One region of the Pedococcus ginsenosidimutans genome, then DNA from elsewhere that is predicted to be linked to it. Evidence: predicted binding sites of a transcription regulator. Region 1 holds the regulator's gene; each other region holds the start of a gene.
What was found. The regulator HrcA, encoded in region 1, represses chaperone genes, less so after heat shock. The targets are predictions, from matches to a motif close to TTNGCACTCGNNNNNNNCGAGTGCNAA.

Region 1 (4,501 bases):
CTGGCGCAGGAGGTCCTCCTGGGCGTCGTCGAGGCGCGTCGGGGTGACCACGTTGGCGTGGATGACGAGGTCGCCGCGGCCGCTGCCACGCAGGTGCGTGACCCCGAGCCCGCGCAGGGTCATCGCGTCGCCGGCCTGGGTGCCCGGCTTGATCTCGAGCTCGTTGACCCCGTCGAAGGTGTCGAGCTTGAGCGTCGTCCCGAGCGCCGCCGCCGTCATCGGCAGCTCGACCGTGCAGTGCAGGTCGTCGCCGCGGCGCTGGAAGGTCTGGTGCGGGCGGACCGCGACCTCGACGTAGAGGTCACCCGCGGGACCGCCGCCCTGACCGACCTCGCCCTCGCCGGCGAGCTGGATACGGGTGCCGGTGTCCACGCCCGCGGGCACCTTGATCTTGAGCGTGCGGCGGGTGCGGACCCGGCCGTCGCCCGAGCACTCGAAACAGGGGCTGACCAGCACCTCGCCGTAGCCCTGGCAGGTCATGCAGGGCCGCGTGGTCATGACCTGGCCGAGGAACGACCGCTGCACCTGCTGGATCTCGCCGCGACCGCCGCAGACGTCACAGGTGCGGCGCGAGGTGCCCGGCTGGGCACCGTCGCCGTGGCAGGTGGAGCACACGACCGCGGTCTCCACGGTGAGCTCCTTCTCGCCGCCGAACACCGCGTCGGCGAGGTCGAGGTCGAGGCGCACGAGGGCGTCCTGGCCGCGGCGCTGGCGCGAGCGAGGTCCGCGCTGGGCCTGGCCGGCGCCGGCGCCGAAGAAGGCGTCCATGATGTCGCTGAAGGAGAAACCCTGGCCGAACCCGGCCGCACCGGCGGCGTAGGGGTCGGAGCCCATGTCGTAGGCGCGCTTCTTCTCGGCGTCCGAGAGCACGTCGTAGGCCTGCGAGACCTTCTTGAACTGCTCCTCGGCCTCGGGGCTGGGGTTGACGTCCGGGTGCAGCTTGCGGGCCATCTTGCGGTAGGCCCGCTTGATGTCCTCCGGCGACGCGTCCTTGGAGACGCCCAGGTCCTGGTAGTAGTCGTTCAACGAGTGTCCTTGTCAGTGGTGCGTGGTCGCGCGGTGCCGTCAGGGACGACGGTCACTGCGCCAGGATTCGGGAGACGTAGGTGGCGACGGCCCGCACCGACGCCATCGTGGTCGGGTAGTCCATCCGCGTGGGTCCGAGGACGCCGAGCCCGGCCACCAGCTCGGAGCCGGTGCCGTACTCGGTGGAGACGACCGACGTCGTCTGCAGCCCCGCGAAGGGGTTCTCGTGGCCGATGCGGACCGAGACGGCGTCGGAGGTCTCGCGGGCCGTGCCGAGCAGCTTGAGGAGCACGACGTGCTGCTCGAGGGCCTCGAGGACCGGGCCGATCGTGAGCGGGAAGTCGGTGCCGACGCGCGCCAGGTTGGAGGTGCCGGCGAGCACGACCCGCTCCTCCCGCTCCTCGACCAGCGCGTCGTCCAGGGAGCGCAGCACGGCCCGGACGAGGTCGCGGTCGGCCGGCTCGAACTCCTCCGGCAGCGAGCCGAGCGAGTCCGCCGCGTCGACGAGACGTGCGCCGACGGCCCGGGCGTTGACCTTGGCCCGGAGCAGGCCCAGGGTCGCCTCGCCGTCGGGGGTCGACAGGTCGTGGGTGGTCTCGATCACCCGCTGCTCGACCCGGCCGGTGTTGACGATCAGGACGATCATCAGGCGGGTGCTGCCCATGGGCACGAACTCGATGTGCCGCACCGACGAGCGGGTCAGCGACGGGTACTGCATCACCGCGACCTGCCGGGTGAGCGAGGCGAGCAGGCGCACGGTGCGGTCGACGACGTCGTCGAGGTCGACGGCGCCCTCGAGGAACTGGCCGATCGCCGAGCGCTCCGCGGCCGACATCGGCTTGACCGAGCTGAGGCGGTCGACGAACAGCCGGTAGCCGGCGTCCGTGGGCACCCGCCCGGCACTGGTGTGCGGGGCCGCGATGAGGCCCTCCTCCTCGAGGGCGGCCATGTCGTTGCGCACGGTCGCGGCCGACACCCCGAGCTGGTGGCGCTCGAGGAGGGCCTTGGACCCCACGGGCTCGGAGGTCTCGACGTAGTCCTGCACGATCGCGCGCAGCACGGCGAGACGACGCTCCTCGCTCATCGGACACCTCCTGTGACGAGTTTTGTCCCGGACCGGCGGCGACCGCCACCGACCCGCTGGCACTCATGGTCAGCGAGTGCCAAGTCTACGGTGTTCCCCGCCTGCCGGCCGAACCGGCGCCGGGTCCCGCCCGACCGGCCCCGACCGCCCGCGGCGCGTCCTCGCGGGGCTCGGCGACCCGGCGGCATACCCTGCGTCGGTGTCCGACCGCTATGGCTCCGATGTCCTCTCCGGCGACTGGAAGGTCCCCCCGAGGGGACGCTCGCGCGAGGTGGAGGCCGAGACCGGGCTGGTGGTCGAGGACGCGCAGACCGGCTGGTGCGGCGCCGTCGTGCGCGTCGAGAAGGCCGGCGGCATGCGGGTGGTGCACCTCGAGGACCGGCGTGGCCGCACCAAGGGGTTCCCCATGGGACCCGGCTTCCTGCTCGACGGCGCTCCCGTCATCCTCACCCCGCCCACGGCCGCGGCCCGGGCACAGCTCGCGGAGGCCAGGGCCGCGACCTCGCGGACGGCGTCGGGCTCCCGTGCCGTCGAGGGCGCCAAGGCCCGGGTGGCCAGCGGCTCGCGCATCTTCGTCGAGGGACGCCACGACGCCGAGCTCGTCGAGAAGGTCTGGGGCGACGACCTGCGCATCGAGGGTGTCGTCGTCGAGATGCTCGACGGCGTCGACGACCTCGCCGCAGCGATCCGCGACTTCCAGCCCGGACCCGGCCGGCGGATGGGCGTCCTCGTCGACCACCTGCTGCCCGGCACCAAGGAGGACAAGGTGGTCCAGGCCTGCCGCAAGGGCCCGTATGCCGCGCACGTCAGGATCCTCGGCCACCCCTACGTCGACGTGTGGCAGTCGGTCCGCCCCGAACGCCTGGGCCTCCAGCAGTGGCCGGTCATCCCGCGCGGCCAGTCGTGGAAGCACGGCATCTGCCACCACCTGGGCTGGCAGGCCGACACCCAGGCCGACATCGCCCGCGCCTGGAAGCAGATCCTCGGCACCGTGCGCTCCTACGCCGACCTCGAGCCGACCCTGCTCGCCAGCGTCGAGGAGCTCATCGACTTCGTCACCGAGCCGGGCCACTGACGTCGGGGTCGACCCTGACCGGCCCCTGACCTGTCCCTGCAACGACCCCGAAAGTGCTGTGCGCGACGGCCGGCATGCGTTTGACTGGTCGCCATCACCACCACGGAGGACACCATGACCGAGCAACCGCAGTTCCAGCAGCCCACCCCGCCCGGGTACGGCGCGCCCGCAGCCCCGCTGACGCCCGAGCAGGAGCGCAGCTGGGCCACCCTGTCCCACGTCATCCCGCTCGTCGCCATGGTGCTCAGCGCCGGCACCCTGGGGTTCGTCGGCTCGCTGGTCATCTACCTCATGTACAAGGACCGCGGCCCGTTCGTGCGCCAGCACGCGGCGAACTCCCTCAACATCCAGATCATCACCGGGATCGTGCTGCTCATCTCGTTCCCGCTGATGCTGGTCCTCGTCGGGTTCCTGACCTACGGCCTGGCGCTGCTGTTCGCGTTCATCGTCCACATCCTCGCGGCGGTCAAGGCCAACAACGGCGAGTGGTACACCCCGCCGCTGACGCCGCAGTTCGTGAAGTGACCTCGCGCTAGCGGAGTCCGAGCAGCCGGCGCACCACGGTGTCGGCCAACAGGCGGCCCTGCCTCGTCAGCACCACCCGCTGGCGGCGCAGGGCCGCTGTCGCGTCCACGAGCCCGTCGGCGATGAGCCCGGCCACCGCGGTCCTGCCCTCGGGCGCCAGGTCGTCGACCGGGAGCCCCTCGACGAGGCGCACGCCGAGGAGCACACGCTCGTCGTACCGCTGCTCGTCGGTGAGGGTCTCGCGCCCGTGCGCCGGGCTCGCCCCGGATGCCACGCGGGCGGCGTACGCGTTGGGGTGCTTGACGTTCCACCAGCGCACGCCACCGACGTGGCTGTGGGCGCCCGGCCCGATGCCCCACCAGTTGCCGTCGGCCCAGTAGCCCTCGTTGTGACGGCACCTCGCGTCCTCGCGGGTGGCCCAGTTGCTGACCTCGTACCAGCCGTAGCCCGCCGCCGCGAGGTGCTCGTCGGCGACCTCGTACTTGGCCGCCTCGTCGTCGTCCTCGGGTGCCGGCACCTGGCCGCGACGCACCTGCGCCGCGAGCTTGGTGCCCTCCTCGACGACGAGCGCGTACGCCGAGACGTGGTCGGGCTCGAGGTCGGTGGCGGTGCGCAGGCTGGTCCGCCAGTCCTCGAGGCTCTCCCCTGGCGTCCCGTAGATGAGGTCGAGGCTGACCTGCAGCCCCGCCGCGCGGGCCGCGTCGACGGCGCGCGCGACGTTGGCGGGGTCGTGGGTGCGCTCCAGGGTACGCAGCACGTGCGGCACGGCCGACTGCATGCCGAGGGACACA
Region 2 (4,501 bases), on a different contig from region 1:
CGAAGTCTGGGACTTCGGCCCAAGACCCCCACTTTGAGCGCCGAGGTCTGGGACTTCGGCCCAAGACCCCCACTTGAGCCCCGAAGTCTGGGACTTCGGGGCAAGACCCCGAGTTGAGTGCCGAAGTCCGGGACTTCGGGCCTACACGACTCCCTTTGCGCCGAAGTCTGGGACCTCGGTCAGGCGACCAGGGTCGCGAGCTCGGCGACGAACCGGGACAGGCCGGCGCCGTACAGGTCGGCGGCAGTCATCCGCACGACCCGCCAGCCGAGTGACTCGAGCAACCGGGTGCGCTGGATGTCGCTCTGCCACTGGCGGCGGTCGGTCCGGTGCTGGTCGCCCTCGTACTCGACGATGACCCGCGCCTCCCGCCACAGGAAGTCGACCCTGGCCAGGAAGTGGCCGTCCTCGGCGAACACGTCGGCGTTGAGCTCGGGCTCCGGGAGGCCGGCCCGACCGAACGCCAGCCTGGCCCGGGTCTCCATGGGCGAGCCACTCCCGCGACGGAGCAGTGGCCAGGCCTCACTGAGCAGGCGCCGCCCACGGCCGGCTGCCTCGGCCGCCGCGTGCACCAGGGGTTCCAGGAGGTCCGGTGTGCGGGTGGCGAAGGCATCTCCGGCGATGACCAGGTCCTCGGCGGTGAGGCCCGGCACCCTCGCGAGGTCGACCCAGGTGTCGACGGGTGAGGTCACCGGCAGGCCGCGGAGGGTCTCGTGACGGCGTCCGGCGAGGCCGCGGTGCCCGACGACGCCGGCACGGCGCAGCGGCGTGGCGTCGCGCATGACGTGGAGTGGTTCCTCGCGGCTCCACGCGGTGGGCAGTGGGAGCCGCCAGAGCCGGGCAGCCGTCAGGTGCGAGAACGCGTAGGTGCCCTCGAGGGCGAGGCCGACGGTGTGGGCGAGCTCGTCGACGGTGCGGGCGTGGTCGTGGGCACGGACGCCCCAGGTGGGCCGCACCAGGTCCGCCGCCTCGAGCCGCGCCTGGCTCACCAGCGCCGCCCGGGCCTCCACCAGCGTGAACGCGCGTCCCTGCAGGGAGGCGGGCAGCGGTGGGAGCGAGAGAGGCACGGTACTCAGGCTGCCGCGCTCCGTACCCACGTCCCTCGAGTTGTCCACAGGTCCGGCCGCGTACCGGGCCCGGTAGCCGCCCACGCGGTGGTGCGCCGTGCCCCGAAGTCCCAGACTTCGGCGCAAGCCCGGCCTGTGTGGCCCGAAGTCCCAGACTTCGGCGCAAGCCCGGCCCGTATGGCCCGAAGTCCCAGACTTCGGCGCAAGGGTCAGGGGGCAAGGGGGGAGGGGGAGCCGCAAAAGGGGGAGGGGGAGGGGGACGCGCACCACCATCGCGGGCTGGGAGGCGTTTGCACTCTCCCGGGGGGAGTGCCAATAATGGCGTTAGCACTCTCGCCATGAGAGTGACAATCATGGCCTCAAAGTGAGGTCCGGGGAACGTGCGCGACGTGAGCCGCGGGAACCGGGCCGTCCGTCGCGGGCACGGCGAGGCCGCCACACACGATTCGCGTGGGAGGAACCACCCGAATGGCCAAGATCATCGCATTCGATGAAGAGGCTCGCCGCGGTCTCGAGCGAGGCATGAACATCCTCGCCGACGCCGTCCGCGTCACCCTCGGCCCGAAGGGCCGCAACGTCGTCCTCGAGAAGAAGTGGGGCGCCCCCACGATCACCAACGATGGCGTGTCCATCGCCAAGGAGATCGAGCTCGACGACCCGTACGAGAAGATCGGCGCCGAGCTCGTCAAGGAGGTCGCCAAGAAGACCGACGACGTCGCTGGCGACGGCACCACCACCGCCACCGTGCTGGCCCAGGCCCTCGTCAAGGAGGGCCTGCGCAACGTCGCGGCCGGCGCCAACCCGATGGCCCTCAAGCGCGGCATCGAGAAGGCCACCGAGGCCGTCTCCGCTCAGCTGCTCGAGATGGCCAAGGACGTCGAGACGAAGGAGCAGATCGCCTCCACCGCCTCGATCTCCGCCGCTGACCCCCAGATCGGCGAGATGATCGCCGAGGCCATGGACAAGGTCGGCAAGGAAGGCGTCATCACCGTCGAGGAGAGCAACACCTTCGGCCTCGAGCTCGAGCTCACCGAGGGCATGCGCTTCGACAAGGGCTACATCAGCCACTACTTCGTCACCGACACCGAGCGCATGGAGGCCGTGCTCGAGGACCCCTACGTCCTCGTCGTGAACTCCAAGATCTCCGGCATCAAGGACCTGCTGCCCCTCCTCGAGAAGGTCATGCAGTCCGGCAAGCCGCTGCTCATCATCGCCGAGGACGTCGAGGGCGAGGCCCTGTCGACCCTGGTGGTCAACAAGATCCGTGGCACCTTCAAGTCCGTCGCCGTCAAGGCCCCGGGCTTCGGTGACCGTCGCAAGGCCATGCTGGCCGACATCGCCATCCTCACCGGTGGCCAGGTCATCTCCGAGGAGGTCGGCCTCAAGCTCGACACCGCGGAGCTCGACCTGCTCGGCCGTGCGCGCAAGGTCGTCGTGACCAAGGACGAGACCACGATCGTCGAGGGTGCTGGCGACAACGACCAGATCCAGGGTCGGGTCAACCAGATCCGCGCCGAGATCGACAAGTCGGACAGCGACTACGACCGCGAGAAGCTGCAGGAGCGGCTGGCCAAGCTGGCCGGCGGTGTTGCGGTCATCAAGGCCGGCGCCGCGACCGAGGTCGAGCTCAAGGAGCGCAAGCACCGCATCGAGGACGCCGTGCGCAACGCCAAGGCTGCCGTCGAGGAGGGGATCGTCGCCGGTGGTGGCGTGGCCCTGCTCCAGGCGACCAAGGCCGCGTTCGAGAAGCTCGAGCTCGAGGGTGACGAGGCCACCGGCGCGAACATCGTCCGCGTCGCTGCGTCCGCCCCGCTCAAGCAGATCGCGATCAACGCCGGCCTCGAGGGCGGTGTGGTCTCCGAGAAGGTCTCCAACCTGGAGTCCGGCTGGGGCCTCAACGCCGCGACCGGCGAGTACGTCGACCTCATCGCCGCGGGCATCATCGACCCGGCGAAGGTGACGCGTTCGGCGCTGCAGAACGCCGCGTCGATCGCCGCGCTGTTCCTCACCACCGAGGCCGTCATCGCGGACAAGCCCGAGAAGGCTGCTCCCGCCGCGCCCGGTGGCGACGAGATGGGTGGCATGGGCTTCTGAGCCCGGCTCCCCACCGCGTCAGCAGGTTCACCGGCACGACGCACTGACGGAGGGCGGTTCCCCACCAGGGGAGCCGCCCTTCGGCGTACCCGGTGCGGGCGCCGTACGGCCCGCCACCCGTGGGGACGTGCGGGCGCCGTACCGCACGTCCGGACAGGTGGCGCTCAGGGGGTTTGCCACCCACGGGACAGGGGCGACGTGTAGAAACAGTGCGTGCCCGAACTCGAAGACAACCCGCTCACGCTCGGCCCGCTCCTGCGCTACGTGGGTGAGACCAGCGCCACGGTGTGGGTGCAGACCCGTGACCGGGCGAAGGTGACCGTGCGGGCGTTCGGCCGGTCGTGGGACGCGCCCACCTTCACCGCCCACGGCCACCACTACGCGCTCGTGGTCCTCGACGGCCTCGAGGCGGGGGCGTCGAGCGAGTACGAGGTCGAGGTCGACGGCGCGACGGCCTGGCCGCCGCAGGGGCCCGGGGTCGACGCCGTGACGGCCTCGTTGCCGCCGAGCCGGATCACGACCCACGCGCACAGCGAGCCCACGCGCATGGCGTTCGGCTCGTGCCGCACCTCCGTGCCGCACGACGCCGAGGGCAACAAGAGCAACGGCGTCGACGCCCTGCGTGCCTACGCCTTCCACATGTCGCGCACCGACCCGTCCGAGTGGCCGCACCTCGTGGTCTTCCTCGGCGACCAGGTCTACGCCGACGAGACCTCGGAGGCGATGCGCGAGTTCATCGCCTCCCGCCGCAGCCTCGAGGAGCCCCCGGGCGAGGAGCTCAAGGACTACGAGGAGTACGCGCACCTCTACCGGCTCGCGTGGACCGACCCCCTCAACCGCTGGCTGCTGTCCACGTTGCCGAGCGCGATGATCTTCGACGACCACGACATCCGCGACGACTGGAACACCTCCCAGGACTGGCACCGCGAGATGAACGCCAAGCCCTGGTGGCACGAGCGGATCGTGGGCGGCTTGTCGTCCTACTGGGTCTACCAGCACGTGGGCAACCTCAGCCCGGAGGACCTGGCGCAGGACGAGGTGTGGCAGCTCATCACCGAGTACGCCGCCTCGGGCGCCGCCGGCGAGCTCGACCTCACCGAGGTGCTGGACAGCCTGGCCGCGCGCGTCGATGCCCAGCCGGAGACCTACCGCTGGAGCTACGCCCGCGACCTGGGCGAGTCGCGGCTCGTGGTCGTCGACTCCCGGGCCGCCCGGCTGCTCACGCCCGACCGCCGCTCGATCCTCGACGACGACGAGATGGCGTGGCTCGACGGCCAGCTGCGCGGCGACGTGGACCACCTGTTCATCGGTACGTCGCTGCCCTTCCTCATGGCGCAGGG
Region 3 (4,501 bases), on a different contig from region 1:
CGGCGATGATCAGCAGCGGCTTGCCGGACTTGACGACCTTCTCCAGCACCGGGAGGACGTCGGCGATGGCCGAGATCTTGCCCTGGTTGATGAGGATGTAGGCGTCCTCGACGACAGCCTCCATGCGCTCGGCGTCGGAGACGAAGTAGGGCGAGATGTAGCCCTTGTCGAACTGCATGCCCTCGGTGAACTCGAGCTCGGTCGTCGCGGTCGAGGACTCCTCGACGGTGATGACGCCGTCCTTGCCGACCTTGTCGAACGCGTCGGCGATGGTGGAGCCGATGACCTGGTCCTGCGCGGAGAGCGCGGCGACCTGGGCGATCTCGTCCTTGCCCTCGATCTCGCGGGCGGTCTCGAGCAGGCGGGCGGACACGGCCTCGACGGCCTGGTCGATCCCACGCTTGAGCCCGGCCGGGGCGGCACCCGCGGCAACGTTGCGCAGGCCCTCCTTGACCATGGCCTGGGCGAGCACCGTGGCGGTGGTCGTGCCGTCGCCGGCGACGTCGTTGGTCTTGGTCGCGACCTCCTTGGCGAGCTGGGCGCCGAGGTTCTCGTACGGGTCGTCGAGCTCCACCTCACGGGCGATGGTCACGCCGTCGTTGGTGATGGTGGGGGCGCCCCACTTCTTGTCGATGACGACGTTGCGGCCCTTGGGGCCGAGCGTCACCTTGACCGCGTTCGCGAGCGCGTCGACCCCACGCTCGAGCGACTTGCGAGCGGAGTCGTTGAACTCCAGCGTCTTAGCCATGAAAGTCCTTCTCTAGCAGCGAAAATCAGGGAACGAAGGCAACGTGCCCTGCATGCCGAGCAGTCGGCATACAGGGCACGTCACTCATCAGGTGCGAATGCTCAGCCGACGATGGCGAGGACGTCGCGCGCGGAGAGGATGAGGTACTCCTCGCCGCTGTGCTTGATCTCGGTGCCGCCGTACTTGCTGTAGATGACCCGGTCGCCGACCTTGACGTCGAGCGGGACACGGTTGCCGTTGTCGTCGATGCGGCCGGGACCGATCGCGAGGACCTCGCCCTCCTGGGGCTTCTCCTTCGCGGTGTCCGGGATGACGAGGCCGGAAGCAGTGGTCTGCTCGGCCTCGACGGACTTGACGACGATGCGGTCTTCGAGCGGCTTGATGGAAACCGACACGATGAGGACCTCCCCTTCGGGAATGTCGGAGTGACAGGTGGATGGTGCTGGTACTGCGGGGTGGTGCCAAGTGCTTGCCGTGCGGTCGCCGTCGCGGGGGTCGACCGACTGGCTGGTTAGCACTCGACGAACCTGAGTGCCAACGGCAAATCTATGGTCGGGCTTAGCACTCGGTCAACTCGAGTGCCAGAGGTTCACGCCGTGTTCGCCGTGGGCGCAGCAGGGCGCCACGCGCAAACCCCGTTGCGGTGGGGTGTCGCCGCGGGCCATGGTCGTCCGCGTGACCGATGCCGCCAGCACCTCCGCCCTCCTGCACGCCTACGACACCCAGCTGCGGGAGGAGGCCGAGGTCCCGTCTGCCGTGGAGGTCGCGCGGCTCGGCCCGCTGGTCTTGGCGACGTTCCTCGGCGGGCGCGGGTTCATCAGCTACCGCCACCTCGACGTGGACCGCCGCCCTGCGGCCGAGGACTCGGTCCGCGAGCTCGTCGCCGGGGCGCTGGCCCACTACGAGGCCGACCCGCAGGTCGTCCGGGTCGAGTGGAAGACCCGCGGACACGACCACGCCCCCGGGCTGCACGAGGCCCTCCTCGCCCACGGGTTCACCCCGGACGAGCCGGAGTCGGTCATGGTCGGCGACGCCCGTCTGCTCGCCGTCGACGTCGACCTCCCCGTGGGTGTCGTCGTCCGGCAGGTCACCGACGAGGGCGATGTCCGGGCCATGATGAGGATGCAGGCCGAGGTCTTCGGCGACGCCGCCGAGCGCGAGGCGGAGATGGCCGAGCAGATCCTGCACCGGCTGCGCACGCGCGACGACATGGAGATGTGGGTCGCCGAGGCGGACGGGCAGGTCGTCAGTGCCGGCCGGCTGGAACCCGTCGCGGGCACCGAGTTCGCCGGGCTCTGGGGCGGCGCCACCCTGCCGCAGTGGCGCGGCCGTGGCATCTACCGCGCGCTGACCGCCGCCCGTGCGCGTTCTGCCCTCGCCCACGGCAAGCGCTACCTCAACAGCGACTCCACCGAGTTCTCCCGGCCCATCCTCGAGCGGGCGGGGCTGGTCAAGGTGTCCACCACGACGCCGTACGAGTGGACCCGTCGCGCCTGACCTCTCCGGGCCGAGGACCAGGCACCGCGGCTGCCGCCGGCGATGCGCCACAATGCTCGCCATGGACCTCCCCCTGCTCCGCCGGCTCACCACCGGTGAGGGGTGGGGGCTGCTGCAGTCCCTCCCGCCCTACGACGAGTCGCGCGCCCTCGCCCTCCAGCAACGGCTGCGCGACGCCGGTTTCGAGCCCGACCTCGTCGCGGCTGCGCTCAACCAGGCGCGGCTGCGGGCACGGGCGACGGCGAAGTTCGGTGAGTTCGCCCGGGCGATGCTGTTCACCTCCGACGGCCTCGAGCAGGCGACGAGGCTCAACGTCGCCGCCCAGCACGCGCAACGCTTCCGGTCTGCCGGCATCCACACCGTGCACGACCTCGGCTGCGGCATCGGGGCCGACGCCATGGCCATGGCCGGGCTCGACCTGCGGGTCCGGGCCGTCGACGCCGACGAGGTGACCGCTGCCGTCGCCGACGTCAACCTCCGGCACTGGCCCGACTCCTCCGCCCAGCAGGGCTTCGCCGAGGAGTTCACCCCGCCCGCCGGAGAAGGTGCCCGCGGTGTCGGCGCGTGGCTCGACCCGGCGCGCCGTACCCCCGGGGTCGCCGACGTCACCGGGCGCACCCGCCGCCTCTTCCGCCTCGACGAGATCTCGCCGTCGTGGGACACGGTCCAGGCACTCGCGCGCGCCCTGCCCGCCACCGGGGCCAAGCTGAGCCCAGCCTTCCCGCACGCGGCCCTGCCCACCGGCGCCGAGGCGCAGTGGACCTCGGTCGACGGCGAGGTCGTCGAGTGCACCGTGTGGTTCGGGCCGCTGGTCCGCACACCGGGGCGTACGGCGGTCGTGATGCGCGAGGGGTCCCCCGCGGTACAGGTCACCGAGCGCGACGGCGACACCACCGCGCCCACCCTGACCAACCTCGCCGACGTGGGCCCGTGGCTCTACGAGCCCGACCGCGCGGTGCTGCGCGCGGGGCTCGTACCCGCCCTAACGGCCGCCACCGGCGGCGTCGAGCTCGACACGGGCGTGGGCTACGTCGGCTCCCCCCGCTCCGTCGACGTCCCCTACGCCAGGCGGTATGCCGTCGTGGAGGCCATGCCCTACAACGTCAAGGCGCTGCGCGGCTGGCTGCGCGACCACGGCATCGACCGGCTCACCATCAAGAAGCGCGGCGTCGGCATCGACGCCGACCTCCTGCGCCGCCAGCTCCGGCTCCCCGCGAAGGGGCACACCGAGGCCGTGATCGTCCTGACCCGGGTGCGCAGCAACCAGGTCGTGCTCGTCGTCCAACCGGCCTGAGGCGCCGAGGCGCCACACGCCCTACTGGACGAGGACGCACGGCGAGCCGGCCGCGACTCTCCCCCGAGGTCGCGACCGGCTCGCGTCGGCCACAGGTGGCCGGCAGGAGCCTCAGCCCAGGTAGGTGCGCCAGGGGCCGTTGATCGCGAAGACGTGACCGGGCTCCTGGACGTTGCCGAAGAGCACCCGCCCGTCGGGCGAGAAGCACGGGCCCGTCATCTCGCTGTAGACCGGCACACCAGCGGCGGTGCGCTCCTGCACGATGAGGTTGCGGGCGATCGGCTGCGCCCCGGTCTCGCGGCTCCAGGACAGCAGGTGGTTGGCGGTGTTGCCGTCCTCGGAGAGCACCAGGCTGCCGTACGGCGAGACGTGGCACCCGTCGGGACCGTCGAACGCCAGGTCGAGGCTGCGCCCCAGGCCGGTCTCGGGGTCGATCGTCTCGCTGTGCAGCAACGGGTTGTACGGGTAGTAGGCCACGAGCGTGAGCGTCGAGGTGGCGTACTCGTAGTACCAGAGCTGCCCGTCGTGCGGCGTGGCGTCGGCCGGCAGGTCACCGGCCGCGAAGGCGAAGCTGGCCACGAAGTACATGCCGTGACGGTCGCCCCAGGCTCCCTCGAGCTTCTTGGAGTGGGTGACGGCACCGTCGGCGAACTGCTTGCGCAGGGAGGTGTCGCGCGCGTGGCGGTCGGGCACCCGTACCCAGCGCGTCGCGAAGGGGCGGCCGATCTGGCCCGCGGTCACGTAGGCCAGGTCCGGCAGGACGCCCCCGTCGGGAGCCACGACGGCGAGGGCCTCGAGGGTGCCGTCGTCCGGGCCGAGGTGGTCGGCGATGCCGGCGCGCAGGCGGTAGCCCGACGGAGCGGTCCAGCGGTAGAGCAGGCCGGTCGGCTTGCTCGCGTCCTCGGTGAGGTAGACCCGCTGCCGGCTCGGCTCGACGACCACGGCCTCGTGCGGCGCGCGCC

Region 2: groL (chaperonin GroEL) is a predicted target of HrcA. The motif match lies at 1,392-1,418, and genes of this name have one in related genera.
Region 3: groES (co-chaperone GroES) is a predicted target of HrcA. The motif match lies at 1,307-1,333, and genes of this name have one in related genera.

What each region holds. Positions count from the first base shown of each region.
Region 1 is NZ_BAABLO010000013.1:228,887-233,387, reverse strand. It holds gene dnaJ (molecular chaperone DnaJ) at 1-1,026, opposite strand, end outside; gene hrcA (heat-inducible transcriptional repressor HrcA) at 1,079-2,110, opposite strand; gene ABEA42_RS17985 (DUF3097 domain-containing protein) at 2,310-3,185, shown strand; gene ABEA42_RS17980 (DUF4870 domain-containing protein) at 3,300-3,710, shown strand; gene hemW (radical SAM family heme chaperone HemW) at 3,718-4,501, opposite strand, start outside.
Region 2 is NZ_BAABLO010000011.1:717,700-722,200, reverse strand. It holds gene ABEA42_RS14325 (endonuclease domain-containing protein) at 180-1,067, opposite strand; gene groL (chaperonin GroEL) at 1,536-3,161, shown strand; gene ABEA42_RS14315 (alkaline phosphatase D family protein) at 3,375-4,501, shown strand, end outside.
Region 3 is NZ_BAABLO010000011.1:474,448-478,948, forward strand. It holds gene groL (chaperonin GroEL) at 1-748, opposite strand, end outside; gene groES (co-chaperone GroES) at 850-1,143, opposite strand; gene ABEA42_RS13155 (GNAT family N-acetyltransferase) at 1,424-2,245, shown strand; gene ABEA42_RS13160 (class I SAM-dependent methyltransferase) at 2,307-3,539, shown strand; gene ABEA42_RS13165 (alkaline phosphatase PhoX) at 3,651-4,501, opposite strand, start outside.